One region of the Candidatus Enterococcus lowellii genome, then DNA from elsewhere that is predicted to be linked to it. Evidence: predicted binding sites of a transcription regulator. Region 1 holds the regulator's gene; each other region holds the start of a gene.

Region 1 (6,632 bases):
TCCAGAAATTGTGGATATTATGCAACAAATTCTTTCAGCTGTTGCTTTGGCACATCAACATCGGATTATTCATCGTGATTTAAAACCACAAAATATTTTGATTAACGAAGATGGTGTGGTTAAAATTGCGGACTTTGGGATTGCGATTGCTTTATCAGAAACATCGATTACGCAAACCAATACGATGCTTGGTTCTGTCCACTATTTATCACCTGAACAAGCACGTGGTAGCATGGCAACGAATCAATCCGATATTTATGCTATTGGAATCATTTTGTACGAAATGTTGACAGGTCGAGTGCCATTTGATGGTGAATCAGCAGTAACCATTGCTTTAAAACATTTTCAAGATGAAATTCCATCGATTCGTATTTACGATAAAGAAGTCCCGCAATCACTTGAAAACATTGTCTTAAAAGCCACTGCGAAAGAACAAAGTGATCGTTACAAAGAAGCCGATGAAATGCGTCGTGACATTGAAACAGCTCTTTCTCCAGAGCGCTTAAATGAACCATTATGGGAACCACATGCGATGTTGGATGAAACCAAAATTTTAACACCTATTTCAGAAGACACGCCGATGCCGGATTCATTTAAAGAAATGCCGACTCCTAAAAAAGAAATACCAGAACCAGAGCCGCAAGTACCGGTGAAGAAAAAGAGAAGAAAACGCTGGTTGCTTTTACCTCTCTTACTCTTTTTAGCAGTAGCGGGTTTGACTTATTACTTAGTATTTGGCGGTGGGCGCAATCAAGTAACTATTCCAGAAGTCGCAGGTTTAACAGAAGCGGCTGCACGGGAAACATTGCATGACGCCGGAATTGAAGTAGCCACAGAAACCAAAGAATTTCCAAGTAATCAAATTCCTGAAAATCATGTAGTGAAGACTGATCCTGAAGAAGGCGCGGTTATTAAACGAACTAAAGAAGTACTCTTATATATTAGTACCGGTAGTAAAAAAGTAGCAATGAAAGATTACGTTGGCCAAGAAAAAGATAAAGTGATTGCAGAATTAAAAGAACTTGGTTTTGACGAGAGTCAAATAACAATCGAAGAAGTTTATGATAATGATACACCTGCTAATGAAATTATGGACCAAACCCCTTCAGAAGGTGAAGAAGTTGTTCCTAAAGAGACAGAAGTTGAATTAACTGTCAGCAAAGGAGCAGAACCTGTCATGATGCCGAATTTATACGGTTATGGAGAGCGTGATGCTCGTGCAGAGTTGACGAATTATGGTCTAGGGAATAATTCAGTAACGATTGTCGAAGAATTTAGTGACATGAGTGCAGGTCTAGTTATCAAGCAAACACCAGAAGCCAATGCTGATATTATTCCTGGAGAAACAGAGATTACGTTGACAATCAGTAAAGGGCCAGAAACAGTGAAGATGCCTAACTTAATTGGTTACACAGAAACCAATGCCCGAAGTGAACTAGATGCTTCTGGTTTAGGCAATAACTCAGTGCATATTAGTGAAGTCTATAGCAACAATGAGGAAGGCACTATTGTCAAACAATCACCAGAAGCTGGTTCAGATATTTCACCAGGAGATGTGACCATTACGTTAGAAATTAGTAAAGGTCCAGAGCCACCTGAAACAATTGATTTACCAGATGTGACAGATATGACTGAATCGGCTGCAAAATCTTTATTAGAAAACCAAGACCTTTCTGTATCCACATCAGAAGAATATAGTGATTCTGTAGATAAAGGACGGGTAATCTCAATGGATCCTTCTGCAGGAACCTCTGTAGAAAAAGACGAGACAGTTCATCTAATTATTTCTAGCGGGAAAGAAGACGATGGTTCTTCTAGCTCTGACTCAGAAAGCAGTGAGACGACAACTTCTGAGAGTTCAAATGTAACTGGCGAAACATCCACAGATGAATAATAAGGGCAAGGATAAAGCGAAAGTTTAAACTTTTGTTTTATCCTTTTTTCTTTAGAGTCCTTCTTCTTTTCAAACTTCTGAAAATTCGCTATAATTAAGGTCAATATTAGTCAAGGGAGGTCGCGTTTAAATGGGTCATCAAAATACTTCTGATTTAATCGAAGCATATTTGAAGAAGATTCTTGAGGAAAGTGAAATGATAGAAATTCGTCGTGCAGAGATGGCAGATTTATTTAACTGTGTACCTTCGCAAATCAATTATGTCATCAATACTCGCTTTACTATTCAACGTGGGTATGCGGTTGAGAGTAAACGTGGTGGTGGAGGCTATATTCGAATTGAGAAAATTCAAATTGCGAATTATCATCATTTTTTAGAACAAGTCAATCAATTATTTGATAAAACAATCTCTGAAAAAGATGCGGTATCAATTATTCAGAAGTTATACGAAGAAGGTATTCTGTCAAAACGAGAAGGTAATTTATTACTGACGACAATTAGCAAAGCCGTTTTAGGAAAATCAGCGGAAGAAAATATCATTCGTGCGTCAATTATGCACGGGATTTTAGAACGATTAAGTTATGAAGATAAGGAGTGAGTGCGATGGATGAACTATTTACACAACGAGCAAAAGCGGTGCTGGCCATTGCTCAAGAAGAAGCAAAATACTTTAAACATCAATCTGTAGGTTCAGAACATATTTTATTAGCATTAATTATCGAGCAAGATGGCATTGCCGGCAAAACATTGCGCGAAATGCGTGTAAATGAAAATGATATTCGGGAAGAAATCGAACATTTAACCGGTTATGGTTCAATGAAAGAATATCCAACAGGGGGCTTTTTACCCTATTCTCCACGAGCAAGACAAATTTTTGCCTATGCTGGCGATGAAGCAAAACGTTTGGGTGCCCAACAAATTGGCACGGAGCACTTACTCCTCGGTTTATTACGTGATGAAGAAATTTTAGCGTCACGTATTATGTTGAATTTAGGAATGAGCTTGGCAAAAATGCGCCAACTATTGAAGAAAAAAATGGGCGTACAATCAAAAAGCAATGCAAGCCGACGTCGCCCGCAACAACGTCAACAACCGCAACAAGAAGGGACACCAACCTTAGATTCATTGGCTCGCGATTTAACGAAATTAGCTCGTGAACAACGCTTAGATCCTGTAGTCGGACGTAGCAAAGAAGTCAAACGTTTGATTCAAATTCTTAGCCGTCGTACCAAAAACAATCCTGTTTTAGTCGGCGAACCAGGTGTTGGTAAAACTGCCATTGCGGAAGGCTTAGCACAAAAAATCGTAAATGGTGAAGTACCAAAAGACATGCAGCAAAAACGTCTGATGATGTTGGACATGGGTGCATTAGTTGCAGGTACCAAATATCGTGGTGAATTTGAAGATCGCATGAAGAAAATCATTGATGAAATTTATCAAGATGGTCAAATCATTCTCTTTATTGATGAATTACACACATTAATTGGTGCTGGTGGAGCAGAAGGTGCGATTGATGCATCGAATATTTTAAAACCAGCCTTAGCCCGTGGTGAATTACAAACCATTGGTGCAACAACGTTAAATGAATATCAAAAATATATTGAAAAAGATTCAGCACTTGAACGTCGTTTTGCTCGAGTACAAGTCGATGAACCAACTCCAGAAGAAGCAGAAGAAATTCTAAAAGGGTTGCGCCCTCGTTATGAAGAACATCATGGTGTGGAAATTACTGATGATGCGCTCCATGCAGCAGTTCAACTATCGGTTCGTTACATTAATTCGCGTCAACTACCAGATAAAGCGATTGATTTAATGGATGAATCAGCTGCAAAAGTTCGTTTGGATAAAGCAGATGAAGTTTCTGAGGCGGCATTATTGCAAGAAGAATTAATGAAATTGGCAGAAGAAAAAGAAGCTGCCATTCGTCAACAAGATTTTGAAACAGCCGCACGTTTACGCCATCGTGAAAAAGAAGTTAGCCAAAACTTGGCTGAAGTAACTTTTGTAGAAGTTAAAGAAGCCACTGGTTATGAAAACAGCGTGACAGCAGAAGATGTCGCAGCCGTTGTATCACAATGGACAGGTGTTCCATTACAACAAATGGAGAAAAAGGAAAGTGAACGCTTGTTAGATTTAGAAAAAATCTTACATCAACGTGTGGTAGGTCAAGATGAAGCAGTACAAGCTGTTTCTCGTTCCATTCGCCGTGCACGTAGTGGTTTGAAAGATCCGAATCGTCCAATCGGCTCCTTTATGTTCTTAGGTCCAACTGGTGTTGGTAAAACAGAATTAGCTAAAGCCTTAGCCGAAGCGATGTTTGGTAGCGAAGATGCCTTAATTCGTGTAGATATGTCAGAGTTTATGGAAAAATATAGTACAAGCCGTTTAATTGGGTCACCTCCAGGTTATGTCGGCTATGATGAAGGTGGACAATTAACTGAAAAAGTTCGTTCAAAACCGTATTCAGTAATTTTGCTAGATGAAGTTGAAAAAGCACATCCAGACGTCTTTAATATTTTGTTACAAGTTTTAGATGATGGACATTTAACCGATTCTAAAGGTCGTCGGGTTGATTTTAGAAATACAATTTTGATTATGACTTCCAATATCGGTGCCACAGAATTACGTGAAGAGAAAAATGTCGGCTTTAATGTAGTAGATGCTTCTAAAGACTATACCGCAATGCAAAAACGTATCTTAGAAGCGTTGAAGAAAGCTTACCGACCAGAATTCTTAAATCGAATTGATGAAACAGTGGTATTCCGTTCATTAGATAAAGACGAAATTCATGAGATTGTGAAAATCATGAGCCGTTCAATTATTAAACGCTTGGCAGAACAAGACATTCAATTAAAAATCACGCCAGCTGCACTTGATGTGATTGGTAAAGCTGGTTTTGATCCAGAATACGGTGCTCGTCCAATCCGTCGTGCATTGCAAAAAGAAGTAGAGGATCGCTTGAGTGAAGCCTTACTTTCTGGACAAATACATTTAGGCAACCAAGTAACAATTGGTGCGTCAAAAGGAACAATTACCTTAAACGTAAAAGAACCAAAGACAGATAAAGTGTTGCAAAACGTATAAATAAAAATCGCGTGACCCAAATAATTAGGTTACGCGATTTTTTTATTCAAACGATTGCTCTTTTTGTAAACTACCGTCCATTTTATAGATTTTCAAGTGGCTCTCTTTGTTATCAGCGATTTCTTTTCCACGTTTAATGGCTTCTTCTTTAGTATCGAAACGTTCACTTGCTCGTTTCGCACCTTCAGAAATAACAAGCCATTCATTATCTTGGTATTTCACCGTAACGGCTGCGTCTAATAATCGTGCATTTTCTGGATTTGCCTCATGTTTGTCGGTTTTCGTCGGATTTTTTTCCTGTGCAAAGTCATGTCGTTCTTGTTCGGTTGCGTCAGCTATCCATTTTTTTGCTTGACTAATCGCAATTGGAATGGCACGCTCTTCAGGATAATGATCTGCTAATAAAGCATTCCCAATTGCAATGGCTTTTTTTCTGGTCAACTTTTCTAGATTTTTCATTGAAGCCGGATAATCTTGCATACTCCAAGGCATATCAAATTCCTCCTAAATTAAGTGACTAATCTAACATCCATCTTGTCTTTAGTCTAACAAAAAAGATTAGTTTTGAACAATATTCCGAGATTGACTTACAATTAGTAAGCATATTTATTGGCTTTATTGAAAAATTAGTTATAGTTAAAGGAAGAAAAGATTAAAAGGGGTTAGAGATATGACAATGAATGAAAATAAGATTCTATTTGGATTAGACACATTTGGTGATGTTGCGTATCACGATGAAACCAAAGAAAGTTTGAGTTACGCAGAATCGTTACGTATGATTGTTGAAGAAGGGAAGCTGGCAGATCAACTAGGAATTGATGTGATTGCTTTAGGTGAACATCATCGTAAGGAATATTCAATTTCCAGTCCAGATACTGTTTTAGCTGCGTTAGCTACTGTCACAGATAATATTATTTTAGGGACAGGTGTAACAGTTTTAAGTTCAGACGATCCAGTACGAGTATTTGAACGTTTTGCGACAGTTGATGCATTGTCTAATGGACGTGCGCAAATTATTTTAGGACGCGGTTCATTTACAGAATCATTCCCGTTATTTGGTTATGATTTAAATGATTACAATGAATTATTTGAAGAAAAAATCGCAATGTTTAATGAACTATTAAAAAATGAATCCGTCACTTGGAAAGGCAACTTTACCCAATCACTAACTAATGTTCACATTTATCCAAAAACGGAAAAAAGATTAGACGTTCAAGTAGGCGTAGGTGGTTCACCCGATTCAATTATTCGAGCAGCAAAATATGGTTTTCCAGTCATGCTAGCTATTATTGGTGGTGAACCAGCACGTTTCCGTCCGTATATTAATTTATACCAACAAGCGGCGAAAAAATTTGGTCAACCTAATCATCCAGTAGGTATGCATTCGCATGGTGTAATTGCTGAGACGGATGAAGAAGCACAAGAAATTGCTTGGAAATACATGAAAAAATCGATGGATCAAATTGGTTCTGAACGTGGTTGGGCACCAATGACTCGGGAGCGTTTTGATTTTGAAGTGATAGAAGGTTCGTATTATGTAGGTAGTCCTGAAACAGTCGCACAAAAAATTGCTCATATGATTCAAACAGTGGGAGTTAATCGTTTTGACCTGGTTTATGGTGCTGGGGGACAATTACAAAAAGATCGTTTCCGT
Region 2 (6,632 bases), 1.2 Mb from region 1:
ATGGAAGAACAAAGAATTAATGGATGAAAAATGGGTATGGCAACATATTTAATAAAAAAGGTGGAAAAAAGATGCAGGTTATTCGTTATAAAGAAAAATATAAACAAGACTTTATTGATTTGAACAAGCGTTGGATTGATAAATTTTTTAAAATCGAACCACATGATTTAGAACAATTAGAAAATGTGGAAACTTATATAGAGCAAGGTGGAATGATTTTTTTCGCGATAGAGGATGATCATGTTTTATCAACGTGTATGGTGACTGAACTGCAACCGAAAGTATGGGAAATTTGTAAATTTGCTACAAACGAAAAATTCCAAGGAAGAGGCGCAGGGAAGATAGTATTTACTGAGGCAATAAATTATGTAAAAGAGCAAGGTGCGAAAAAAATTGTTATCTATTCCAATAAAAATTTGAAAACAGCATTGCATATTTATCAATTGTTTGGCTTTAATGAAGTGCCTGTCGATATAGATGATTATGAACGTTGTGATTATCAAGCAGAATTGTTGTTAAATGAATAAGCTAAATGAATATCTCCTTACTCTAATTAAAGGATTAGATTTTGACAGTATCCTTTTGCATAAGGCTTTAGATAAAAATAAGAAACAACAAGGAAGTTAATTCTTGTATCTTTTGAACGTATAAAAAATTCCTCACCTATCCAAACAGGCGAGGAATTTTTTTAATCTAACAAAGCTAAAATATCCTCTTTGATTTCTGCAGGTTCAACAGTTGGGGAGTAGCGATGTACGACTTGTCCTTTGGTATCGACTAAAAATTTTGTGAAATTCCAATTAATTGCATCAATTTCTGCATCGGGATGAACAGTGTGCATTTTCTCAGCGAAAGCTTGAGCCTCTTTTCCTTCATCTGTCGGTTTATTTTTTCGTAACCATTGATATAAAGGAATGGCTTGTGGACCATTGACATCAATTTTTTCAAATCGTGGGAAGGTAGTGCCATAATTCAGTGAACAGAATTGATTGATTTCTTCACTTGTTCCTGGTGCTTGTTCCATAAATTGATTGCATGGGAAATCAAGAATTTCAAATGGTTGTTCAGCGAGTTCGCTGTATAATTTTTCTAAGGCTTCGTATTGCTTCGTGAACCCACATTTTGTTGCAGTATTCACGATAAGTAGAACTTTTTCTTGATAGTTATTTAATGAAAAATCATTATTTGATTGATCGCTTACTGTGAAATCGTAAATTGTTGTCATAGTATTTCCTCCTTTTGTTTATTCTACTGCAAACGATTTATTTATGCGAATGTTTGATTAGGATTGTCTTGTATTTTGATAAGAGAAGTAGCAATTTTGGTTGTATAGTAAGTGATGTGATAAAATTAATTAAAACGTTTTCGATTTTGGTTTTCAAAGGAGAGAAGGTCTATGAAAAAAATTAATCATCTGTTACAACTCGGTTCGATTTTATTAATGATTGGTTCAATTATTCTATTTGTTATGGTATCGAAATCTGTAAAACAAGTGGGTACAACTAATTTTGACCTTGCAAAGTGGCAAGATGCAGATCTTTTTGTACTAAAATTAGGGTTTAATTGCTTAGTTGCTAGTTTTGCTTTAAGTGTTTCCTCCCTTTTTTTCAGCGTAAAATGGTTAACTAAAAAAGAGAAATAACAGACGAACACCAGTCATCTTGATTCCAAAAGATGGCTGGTGTTCTATTATTGAGACAATAGTTATTCTATGGTAGACTTTGAAAGAAATAAAAATGCAAGGAGATGTCTACTTGGTTTTAGATATTTTAAGTTTATTTATCACCGTATTAGTATCGATTTATTTAGCGCTATTGGTTTCTGTGCTATTGTTAATGTTGTTTTTTCATTTGAAAAGAATGATATTGCAAATGGATGAAGGAAAATGGATTGCCTATTTTAACACAATTAAAGCAAAAGGATTATTTCTGCGAATGCTGTTTTGTTTTTTTATAGCTTTGTTGCTAATTGCTGCCTTTAATACATATGTGTTTTGGCAAGGAAATCTGATGTACGGAGGACTCCTAATTGCCTGTGGTATCTTTCATATTTCATTTAAACTCTATACAAAAAAAGCCGAATATATCGATAAGATGAAAAATCAATTTCCTAAATAGTCAAGAGGTGCAAGATGTTACGTAAAATTGAACGAAAAGACGTTTTGGCTTTGCAACAGTTGAATGCAATGGAATTAGGTTATGCTGTTTCTTTAGAGCTAACAGAAACTATAAATTACAAAAACTAATGAAAGAGAAGCATCATCATTTTTTGCGTGTATATGAAGACGTTAAAACGAAACAAGTAGTTGGTTATGTTCATGCAGAAATCTATGATAATTTATATTCTGAAACAATGTTTAACGTTATGGGATTAGCTGTTTTAGAAACTCACCAACAGCAAGGAATTGGGAAGCAGTTAATGGATGAAGTAGAACTCGAAGCAAAACGACGGAATTATTTGGCTATACGTTTAAATTCTGGTGAAAATCGAAGCAATGCACACCCATTTTATAAAAAATGGGATACCAAGTGAATAAGATGCAAAAACGTTTTATCAAATTTTGTTAACTATACTGTTAGAAAGCTTAGACGATAGCTGTGTCTAAGCTTTTTATTACGTTTTATAATCAGTCAAAAAACTTTTGACTTTTAAGGGTTATTTTTTGACCTTTACTGACCATAGTCGTATAATAATTCTTGTAAGACAATAAGTCTTAGTCAAATGATGGGAGGAAATGTTATGAATATAGAGAAAATGACGACGACGCTTCAAGGAGCAATTGCCGAAGCACAACAAATTGCAGTGACTCGTCATCATCAAGAAATCGATATAGCCCATTTATGGAAAATCTTTTTACAACCAAATCATTTTGCAAGAAATTTTTATACAGATGCTGGGATTGACGTGGATGCTTTTGAAACAGAAGTTGATCGTGCGTTAGATGAATATCCAAGTATTGAAGGTGGAAATGTTCAATATGGGCAAAGTATGAGCCAAAATTTATACAATTTATTAAATGAAGCGGATAAATTAAGAGAATCTTTTCAAGATGAATTTTTATCAACTGAAATTGTATTACTTGCTTTAATGAAGTTAAAAAATTATCGACTAACAAAATATTTAACCAAACAAGGAATCAATGAAAAAGAATTACGTAAAAATATAGAAGATATGCGAGGAGGGGATCGAGTGACCTCACAAAATCAGGAAGAGCAATACAAAGCATTAGAAAAATATGGTGTTGACTTAGTGCAACAAGTGAAAAATGGCAAGATGGATCCGATTATTGGACGTGATGAAGAAATTCGCGATGTTATTCGTATTTTGTCACGTAAAACAAAAAATAATCCAGTATTAATTGGTGAACCAGGTGTTGGTAAGACGGCCATTGTTGAAGGACTAGCCCAACGTATCGTTCGTAAAGATGTTCCTGAAAACTTAAAAGATAAAACCATTTTCTCATTAGATATGGGAGCATTGATTGCTGGTGCAAAATTCCGTGGTGAATTTGAAGAACGATTAAAAGCTGTTTTACAAGAAGTGAAAAAATCAGATGGTCGCATTATTTTATTCATCGATGAAATTCATAATATTGTGGGTGCTGGTAAAACAGAAGGCAGTATGGATGCTGGCAACTTATTAAAACCTATGTTGGCGCGTGGCGAATTGCATACAATTGGCGCCACTACACTAGATGAATATCGTCAATATATGGAAAAAGACAAAGCCTTAGAACGTCGTTTCCAAAAAGTGTTGGTAAAAGAACCAACTGTTGAGGATACCATTTCTATTTTACGCGGACTAAAAGAACGTTTTGAAATCCATCATAGTGTAAATATTCATGACAATGCGTTAGTCGCTGCGGCAACACTATCCGATCGTTATATTACAGACCGCTTTTTACCAGATAAAGCGATTGATTTAGTAGATGAGGCTTGTGCAACCATTCGTGTGGAAATGAATTCTATGCCAACTGAATTAGACCAAGTGACTCGTCGTTTAATGCAATTAGAAATTGAAGAGGCCGCTCTAAAAAAAGAAACAGACGATGCATCGAAAAAACGTTTAGCTTCTCTCCAAGAAGAATTAGCAGAATTACGTGAAGAAGTTAATGCGATGAAGATGCAATGGGAAACTGAGAAAGAAGAAGTCAATGAAATTTCTAATAAACGTGCTGAAATTGATCGAGCTAAGCACGAATTAGAAGATGCTGAAAATAATTATGACTTAGAACGTGCCGCTGTTTTACGTCATGGAACTATCCCACAATTAGAACGTGAATTAAAAGAATTAGAAAACAAAGATGCTAGCGATCATTTACGCATGGTACAAGAATCAGTGACAGAAAATGAAATTGCAACAGTTGTTGGTCGTCTAACCGGTATTCCTGTAACTAAATTAGTTGAAGGTGAACGCGAGAAATTAATGAAATTAAATGAAACACTTCATCGCCGTGTCATTGGACAAGACGAAGCAGTGAATGCGGTCAGTGATGCGGTTATTCGTTCGCGAGCTGGCTTGCAAGATCCAAATCGTCCATTAGGTTCATTCTTATTCTTGGGACCAACAGGTGTTGGTAAAACGGAATTAGCAAAAGCTTTAGCCGAAAACCTATTTGATTCAGAAGATCATATGGTACGTATTGATATGAGTGAGTACATGGAAAAACATTCTGTGTCTCGTTTAGTCGGAGCGCCTCCAGGTTATGTGGGATTTGAAGAAGGCGGTCAATTAACTGAAGCCGTCCGTCGTAATCCATACACAATTATTTTGTTAGATGAAATTGAAAAAGCCCATCCAGATGTATTTAATATCTTATTACAAGTGTTGGATGATGGTCGTTTGACAGATTCGAAAGGTCGCGTAGTTGATTTTAAAAATACGGTGTTAATTATGACAAGTAATATCGGTTCCCAACTATTACTTGAAGGTGTAACAGCCGATGGAACAATTCCAGAAGCTGTTGAAGAACAAGTAATGGCCATTCTAAAAGGACACTTTAAACCAGAGTTCTTAAATCGAATTGATGATACCATCTTATTTACACCATTAAGTCTTGAAAATGTGAAAGGCATCGTTGATAAGGTAGTTGTCCAATTAGCTAAACGCTTAGTTAATCAAGAAATTTACTTGAGTATTTCTAATGATGCAAAATCTTGGATTGCAGAACAAGCCTATGAGCCAGCTTATGGTGCGCGTCCCTTACGCCGATTTATTACACGCGAAGTCGAAACGCCTCTCGCTAAAGAGATTGTTTCTGGACGTGTGTTACCAAAAACAAACGTCACAATTAGCTTGTTAGATAACCAATTAGTATTCCAAAATGAACCAATCGAAGAATAAAAAATAGACTGAGATTCTTTTTTAGAGTCTCAGTCTATTTTTTACGAATGATAATAAAATGAAAACAAAATCATTAAGGATTGATTAGGGTTGAAAACATTGATATACTTAGATTTGTTTGTTGTTTTATAGAAAAAAGTAGTAGTGGATAAAAAAATAATGGGTCAAAATACGAACGTTCGTTAAAAATAGATATGTTTTTTATGTTTTTTTATTGAAAGCCAGGAACTCATCCCGTATAATCTCTCTGTGCTTAAAACAAAGAGGAGTGTAACAATGAAAAAAAATATTCCATATATGATTTTATTACCAGGAATTATCCTTCTAGTATTTTTCTTAATGGTTCCATTGATTGCGAGTATCTTTCCTACTTTTCTTCCTAAAAATGGAGGTATTGGTAATTACATCGCTTTCTTTCAAGATGAATATAACCGTGGGATTTTTTGGAGAACAATTCGCGTGTCAGGAATTGTGACGATTATTTCGTTAATTTTAGGAATACCAACTGCTTATTTTATTGCTGGTTTACAGAAAAAATGGCGCGGCATTTTAATGGCAATGACTTTGTTTCCTTTATTGACAAACTCGGTTATTCGAAGTTTTGCGTGGATTAACATTTTAGGAAAAAATGGTGTTATTAATAATTTTTTACTGTCAGTAGGTATAATTGACCAACCCCTAAGTTTACTTTACACGGAATTTGCGATTATCATTGGTTCTGTGTATCTATTTTTACCAACTATGATTATGACACTAGTCGGCGTAATGGAAAATATTGAAGGAGAAATGTTGGAAGCTGCAGAAACATTGGGTGCTTCACCATTTATCGCTTTTATCAAAATTGTCTTGCCATTATCCATTCCAGGTGCCATTGTTGGGAGTATTTTAGTATTTACCGGAACACTAACAGCATATACTACACCACAATTGCTTGGTGGAAATCAAAAAATGTTATTAGCGACGTTCCTTTACCAAAAAGCGTCAACGCTAGGTGATTGGAATGCAGTTGCTATTATTGCTTTGATTATGATTGTTACAACGCTAATCGTAATGAAAGGTTTAAATGTAATTGCTAGTCGAATGGATAGGAGAGAAATGAATCATGCGTAAACAAAAAGGAATGACGATTATTGCAATATTAGTATTTGCCTTTTTATTTCTACCCTTGTTGCTAATCGTTGTGACATCGTTTGGAACAGCTGCGGCGATTCAATTTCCTATCAAAGGATTTACATTGGATTGGTATGGCAATGCACTGCGCTCAGAAACTATGCTAGAGAGTTTTAAAT
Region 3 (6,632 bases), 610 kb from region 1:
TTAGTTTGGTTGATTTTAGTCGGAATTGGTTATACGATTTCGCAATTATTGGCCGGAGTGTTGATTACCAATGTAGTACAATCTTCTATGAAGGATTTACGTCGGGATATTGATGAAAAAATTAATCGATTACCTGTTTCGTATTTTGATACTCACAAACAAGGCGATGTATTGTCGCGTGTAACAAATGATGTCGATGCGGTTAGTGGTGCGATGCAACAAGCCTTAATTGGTATGGTTAATGCTATTTTAAGTATTATCATGGCAGTCATCATGATGTTTTATATCAATACGTATATGGCATTGTTGGCGATGGTTATGATCCCAGCTTCGTTGTTCATTTCTCGTTACATCGTGTCAAAATCACAAAATTATTTCAATAATATGCAAAATGCGTTAGGCAATATGAACGGTTATGTGCAAGAAAATATGACAGGCTTTAGCGTATTGAAAGTCTATGGACGTGAAGAAGAAACGCTAGAAGGCTTTAAAAAAGTCAATCATGAATTGAAAAAATATGGATTTAAAGCGTCCTTTATTTCTGGTCTAATGATGCCTTTAGTTCAATTAACAGCCTATTTGACCTATATTGTTATTGCAGTCTTGGGAAGTTTTTACGTGATGGGCGGCGTGATTGTTGTTGGGCAATTGCAAGCGTTCATTCAATACATTTGGCAAATTAGTCAACCAATGGGGAACATTACTCAATTGTCAGCATTGTTACAAAGTGCTTCAGCAGCCTCAACTCGTGTCTTTGAAATTTTGGATGAGTCTGAAGAACCAATCAATGCGACAGATATTCCACTTCCTGAAAAAATTGAAGGGAATGTTACCTTTGAACATGTGAGTTTCGCTTATACACCGAAAAAACCATTGATTGAAGACTTGAATTTTTCAGTGAAAGCTGGACAAACGGTGGCTGTTGTTGGACCTACAGGAGCGGGGAAAACTACACTAATCAATTTATTGATGCGCTTTTATGATGTGAATGCTGGTGCGATTAAAATTGATGGAATTGACACGAAAAAAATGTCTCGCAGTGATGTTCGCTCCCTTTTTGGGATGGTATTACAAGATGCCTGGTTATATGAAGGAACTATTTCTGATAATATTCGTTTTGGGAAATTAGATGCAACGGATTATGAAGTAGTCGATGCGGCTAAAACAGCGAATGTCGATCATTTTATCCGTACAATGCCTGAAGGATATGATATGATTATCAATGCTGAAGGTGATAACATTTCTCTAGGTCAAAAGCAATTAATGACAATTGCTCGGGCGGTTATTTCTGATCCGAAAATTTTAATTTTAGATGAAGCAACTAGTTCCGTTGATACCCGACTGGAAGCCTTAATTCAAAAAGCGATGGATAAGGTAATGGAAGGACGGACAAGTTTCGTTATTGCCCACCGTTTGTCGACAATTCGTGATGCGGATTTAATTTTAGTGATGGATCAAGGTTCGATTATTGAACAAGGAAACCATGAAACTTTATTAGCGCAAGGCGGATTTTACGCAAACCTATACAACAGTCAATTTTCAGAAGAAGCTGAATAACTATAAGAGCCTAGTGTCTTTTAGATGCTAGGTTTTTTGTATGTAAATAATTCTCGAAAGGGAGTTTCTTTTTGCCCACATTTCCTGTAAAGTAAGGAAGAGACTTAGCAGGGGAAGGGTTACAAAAGTGAAAAAATGTGTGTTGAAATTAGGTGTAGTGGTGAGTGTGGGGATTGGTTTATTTTGGACCGAAGGAGTTAGTCCACCTTTTGCAGAAATGCAATGGGTCAGTGCCGATGAGAGGGACTATGAATATGTGAGTGTGACTGGTAATAATGTCATCCTCTATAGTGATTATGGAAAAACAATTAGCTCAGCGAAAGTCACTGCCAATCAAACCTTTCACGTCAAAGAAAGTGAAACAAAAGGCATTATTACGTATTTAGGATTATACGATGAAGATGAATTTGTGGGATATATCGATGCTTCGCAAGTGACACCAGCAGTTGGCCCAGAAGGAATTGAAAAAATTGTTCGCCAATATGTAGAGGTTGTTGTTAACACGGCTATCTATGAAGATTTTGATTGGACGACTACCAGTGATACTAGTCTTTTAATTGGAAAAACGTACAAAGTTAAAAGTTTGTACCATCATTTGAATGGTGAAATCTATTTATCTGTGTACGATACTGCAGATAATTGGGTGGGTTACGTCGAACAAGGAGCAACTATTTCAAGTACTCGAGAAGCTTTCCAAAAAGATGCGGCAGTCGTGGAAGAAGTCAAAGAAAAACCAATAACTGATAAAACGCAGGAAAGTGCAACAATTGCCTCAAATGAAACAAAAGACACCACACAAGTGCCAGAGACCACTACAACAAGTGCAGAAACAGAGAGTTCAGAAACAACCGATTCAGCAACTGAAGATAGTGTTACTCGTTCACCGGCAGAAGATCGAGGAACAATGGAGGAAGAAATTGCTAGTGTCGCTAAAAATACAGACAAACACTTTATTACAGGGACAAGTATTTTACCTGCATTGACATCACCTGTCAAAAAAGCCAATAATGTGACCGTTAAAGATGACACAAGACGCGTCAATGCTACATCAACTTCGGAAACAATTACGTGGGCAGACAATGCTTCGTTTATTAAAGCCATTGCTCCGTCTGCTCAAAAACTAGCCGATCAATATGGCTTATACCCATCAGTTATGATAGCACAAGCAGCTTTAGAATCAGGGTTTGGCGCTAGTAAATTATCAAAAGAGGCTAACAACTTATTTGGAATCAAATTTTCTAGTGGGGATGAAGGAAAGTTCGAGAAATATGATATTCCTTCTGATGAGTTTATTAATGGGGTACGCGTGACTTTGCCAGCATCGTTTAGAAAATACGCAACGATTTCTGATTCACTATTGGATAATGCTAAATTATTAGCCAATGGCTTAAGTTGGAATGCTAAATTTTATCAAGGAACATGGCGGAAAAATGCTCGTACGTATCAAGAAGCTACCCAGTCCTTAACTGGAAAATATGCAACGGATCCAAACTATCATACGAAATTAAACCAGCTAATTGCGACATGGGATTTAACAAAATACGATTAAAAAAAGCGCTGGGACACTACGTCCAACGCTTCTAATGATTAACGATTGGTCATTACTTCGTCGATTAAACCATATTCTTTTGCTTCTTCAGCCGACATAAAATTATCACGATCGGTATCTTTTTCAATTATTTCAATAGGTTGACCCGTGCGTTCAGATAAAATTTTATTTAAGCGTTCACGCGTTTTTAAGATATGACGAGCAGCAATTTCGATTTCTGTTGCTTGTCCTTGTGCACCGCCTAATGGTTGGTGAATCATAATTTCAGCATTTGGTAATGCAAAACGTTTACCTTTAGTACCTGCTGTTAATAAGAAACTTCCCATTGACGCAGCCATCCCCATTACGATTGTTTGTACATCTGCTTTAACAAAGTTCATTGTATCGTAAATTGCTAGACCAGCTGTTACGCTACCTCCAGGAGAATTGATGTATAAGTAAATATCTTTTTCTGAGTCTTGCGCATCCAAGAATAATAATTGAGAGATGATTGAGTTAGCAAGGTCATCGGTTACTTGACCGCTCAACATGATAATACGATCTTTTAATAAACGAGAGTAAATATCATACGCTCTTTCTCCACGAGATGATTGTTCAATAACTGTTGGGATTAAATTCATTTAAAAATCCTCCTTTAATTCTGGCTATTTGATAAAATATTGGGTAGTCTTGCGACATCCTAAGAGTTTTATCTATTAGATATTATACATACAAGGTCAATAAAGGTCAAATGTAAAAACTTGAGTAAAATAATCAAAAATATGTTAAGATTCATCTAAAGAATTTAAAGGAGGAACAAACATGGAAATATTTTTCGTTGGAATGGCTGGCGTAATTGTAGGTGCCATTGTTACAGCGATTGCCTTTAACTTGCAAAGCCGCTATGACGATCGAAAAGAAGAGCGTCGTCGACAATTAGAACATAAAGTAAAAGAAATTGAGATTTTGATTTTACTAAATAAAAAAATTATTGAAATTTTAGAAAAACGAATTGGCACAATGGATAAATACGTCAGTTTTGATGTGTTTGATGATTGTCATATAACCGTAGATGATTATATTTATTTACAGTCATTTGCGGCACAAAATAGCTTTTATTTACCAAATTATTTTTTAGAAGAATTTTTCAAAAAAATTGCGACACGCAGAGTTGTACTTTCACCCGAACAAGTTGTGGAAGTTGGTGGGTATACCTTTAAAGGTGGACGTGTTTTGATGGAAAACTTTTCAGATCAACTAAAAGAAATGGTTTACGAACGCAAAGTTCAATTGCAAAAAATGACAGACAAACCAATGACTTATTTCTCAAACACGTTGTAATCAAAAGAAGAGATTGACCTGTAAAAAGGCTTCTCTTCTTTTTTTGCATCTCCCTTTATTCATGGTACAATATGACTGATTGGAGTGAAGAAATCATGCAAATTTTTGCCCATCGTGGAAGCAGTGGCACACGACCTGAAAATACGTTGCCAGCCTTTGCTGAAGCCGTACGCATTGGTACTGATGGCATTGAATTAGATGTGCAATTAACAAAAGATCAACAACTGATTGTCATGCACGATGAGACAGTCGATCGTACCACTGATGGAAAAGGTGCAATTATTGATAAAACATTAGCAGAGATCAAAAAACTAAATGCCGGTAGTTGGTTTAATGATCACTATTCTTCAACAAAAGTACCGACATTAAAAGAAGTTGTCGATTTATTGGTTGCGCGCAATTACCGAGGAATCTTAGGAATTGAATTAAAAACGGATAAAGAAGCGTATCCAGGAATCGAAGACAAAGTATCTGAGCTAATGACGAGTCAACAGTGGCCATTCACTTATTGGTATAGCAGTTTCAACGTAAGTACCTTAGAGAGAATTCATGTACTGGAACCGACTACACGAATTGATTTTATTATGGATAAATCAGATAGTACGCCAATAACATTGGAGCGACCATTTATTCAAGGCATCCATCCTAATATTGAATGGGTATGGTCACATGATACAGAAATTCCAGAGTTTTCATTAGCCGTTCGACCGTGGACCGTAAATACAGAAGAAGAAATAAAACGTTGCATGGATTGCCAAGTAACAGGAATTTTTACCGATTTTCCTGAAATGGCAATGGCTGTGAAGCGCAGTTATCGGGGAAAAAAATGAAAAAAGTGTTAGTGATTGTAGGGCCGACTGCTGTTGGTAAAACGGCGTTAAGTATTGAATTAGCTAAAAAATACAATGGAGAAATTATTAGTGGGGACTCGATGCAAGTCTATCGAGAACTGTCTATCGGAACAGCTAAAGTAACTGAAGCCGAAAAAGAAGGAATTCCTCATTATTTAATTGATGTTCGTGAGAAAGAAGAGGCTTATTCCGTCTCGGAATTTCAAAAAGAAGCACGTATTTGGATTGAAGATATTCATCAACGAGGCAAGTTGCCCATTGTTGTTGGCGGAACGGGGTTATATATTCAAGCCTTGCTTTATGATTTTCAATTAGGTGGCAAACAAGAGAACGATAATCCGGCTGTTCGTTTGAAATACGAACAATTTGCACAGGATTATGGAAAAGAAGCCTTATGGCAGTTATTACAAGAAACTGATCCTTTAGCAGCCGAAAAAATTCATTTTAATAATCAGCGTAAAGTGATTCGAGCGTTGGAAGTTTTTGAAACAACAGGTGAGAGTATCACTGCGCCTAAAGAAGAACCCCAACGTTTATATGATTATTTTTTAATTGGTCTGACAACTGATCGTGAATTATTATATCAACGTATCAATCAACGTGTGGATCTGATGATGGCCAATGGCTTACCAGAAGAAGCTACAAAAATCAAAGACATTCCAAAAACACAAGCAGCATTAGGAATTGGCTACAAAGAATTTTTCCCTTATTTTCAGGGACAGGCTACGTTAGAAGAAGTCGCAGAAGAGATTAAATTACATTCTCGTCGTTATGCCAAGCGTCAGCTTACTTGGTTTCGTAATCGTTTAGCTCCTTATTGGATTGATTTGGTGCAATATCCAGAGACCTTACCAGAACTAGAAAAAACAATCATACAATGGTTGGAGGTGAAAGAATGACCACAGAACGAGTGATTTTAGTCGGAGTTGAAACGGAAGAAAACTACAAAAATTTTGAAGAATCAATGACGGAATTAAAAAGTCTAACAAAAACAGCTAATGGAGAAGTCGTTTTTTCTTTAACACAACGACGTCCGCAAGTTGATCGTCAAACACTTGTCGGAAAGGGGAAATTGGAGGAGCTAGCTCAACTAGCCGATGCCCATGAAGCAGATTTGATTATCTTTAATCATGAGTTAACGCCACGTCAAAGTCAGTTAATTGGCGATGCAGTAGGCGTTCCTGTAATTGACCGTGTGCAACTAATCTTAGATATTTTTGCAATGCGTGCCCGTTCTAAAGAAGGTAAACTGCAAGTTGAATTGGCGCAATTAGATTATTTATTGCCTCGCCTAGTTGGCCAAGGGAAAAACATGTCACGATTAGGTGGCGGAATTGGTACAAGAGGTCCAGGTG

What was found. The regulator CtsR, encoded in region 1, represses protease genes until heat stress. The targets are predictions, from matches to a motif close to TTGGTCAAAAAAGGTCAAANA.
Region 2: the regulator CtsR is predicted to act here: its motif matches at 2,660-2,680, upstream of clpB (ATP-dependent chaperone ClpB).
Region 3: the regulator CtsR is predicted to act here: its motif matches at 3,819-3,839, upstream of clpP (ATP-dependent Clp endopeptidase proteolytic subunit ClpP).

What each region holds. Positions count from the first base shown of each region.
Region 1 is NZ_CP147251.1:514,262-520,893, forward strand. It holds gene pknB (Stk1 family PASTA domain-containing Ser/Thr kinase) at 1-1,894, shown strand, start outside; gene DOK78_RS02460 (CtsR family transcriptional regulator) at 2,025-2,492, shown strand; gene DOK78_RS02465 (ATP-dependent Clp protease ATP-binding subunit) at 2,498-4,978, shown strand; gene DOK78_RS02470 (DUF2188 domain-containing protein) at 5,021-5,470, opposite strand; gene DOK78_RS02475 (LLM class flavin-dependent oxidoreductase) at 5,649-6,632, shown strand, end outside.
Region 2 is NZ_CP147251.1:1,708,902-1,715,533, forward strand. It holds gene DOK78_RS08290 (GNAT family N-acetyltransferase) at 1-52, shown strand, start outside; gene DOK78_RS08295 (GNAT family N-acetyltransferase) at 24-527, shown strand; gene DOK78_RS08300 (glutathione peroxidase) at 689-1,225, opposite strand; gene DOK78_RS08305 (hypothetical protein) at 1,397-1,642, shown strand; gene DOK78_RS08310 (hypothetical protein) at 1,755-2,117, shown strand; gene DOK78_RS08315 (GNAT family N-acetyltransferase) at 2,269-2,532, shown strand; gene clpB (ATP-dependent chaperone ClpB) at 2,740-5,343, shown strand; gene DOK78_RS08325 (ABC transporter permease) at 5,620-6,453, shown strand; gene DOK78_RS08330 (ABC transporter permease) at 6,446-6,632, shown strand, end outside.
Region 3 is NZ_CP147251.1:1,126,839-1,133,470, forward strand. It holds gene DOK78_RS05490 (ABC transporter ATP-binding protein) at 1-1,557, shown strand, start outside; gene DOK78_RS05495 (glycoside hydrolase family 73 protein) at 1,685-3,106, shown strand; gene clpP (ATP-dependent Clp endopeptidase proteolytic subunit ClpP) at 3,145-3,726, opposite strand; gene DOK78_RS05505 (hypothetical protein) at 3,908-4,426, shown strand; gene DOK78_RS05510 (glycerophosphodiester phosphodiesterase) at 4,522-5,256, shown strand; gene miaA (tRNA (adenosine(37)-N6)-dimethylallyltransferase MiaA) at 5,253-6,176, shown strand; gene hflX (GTPase HflX) at 6,173-6,632, shown strand, end outside.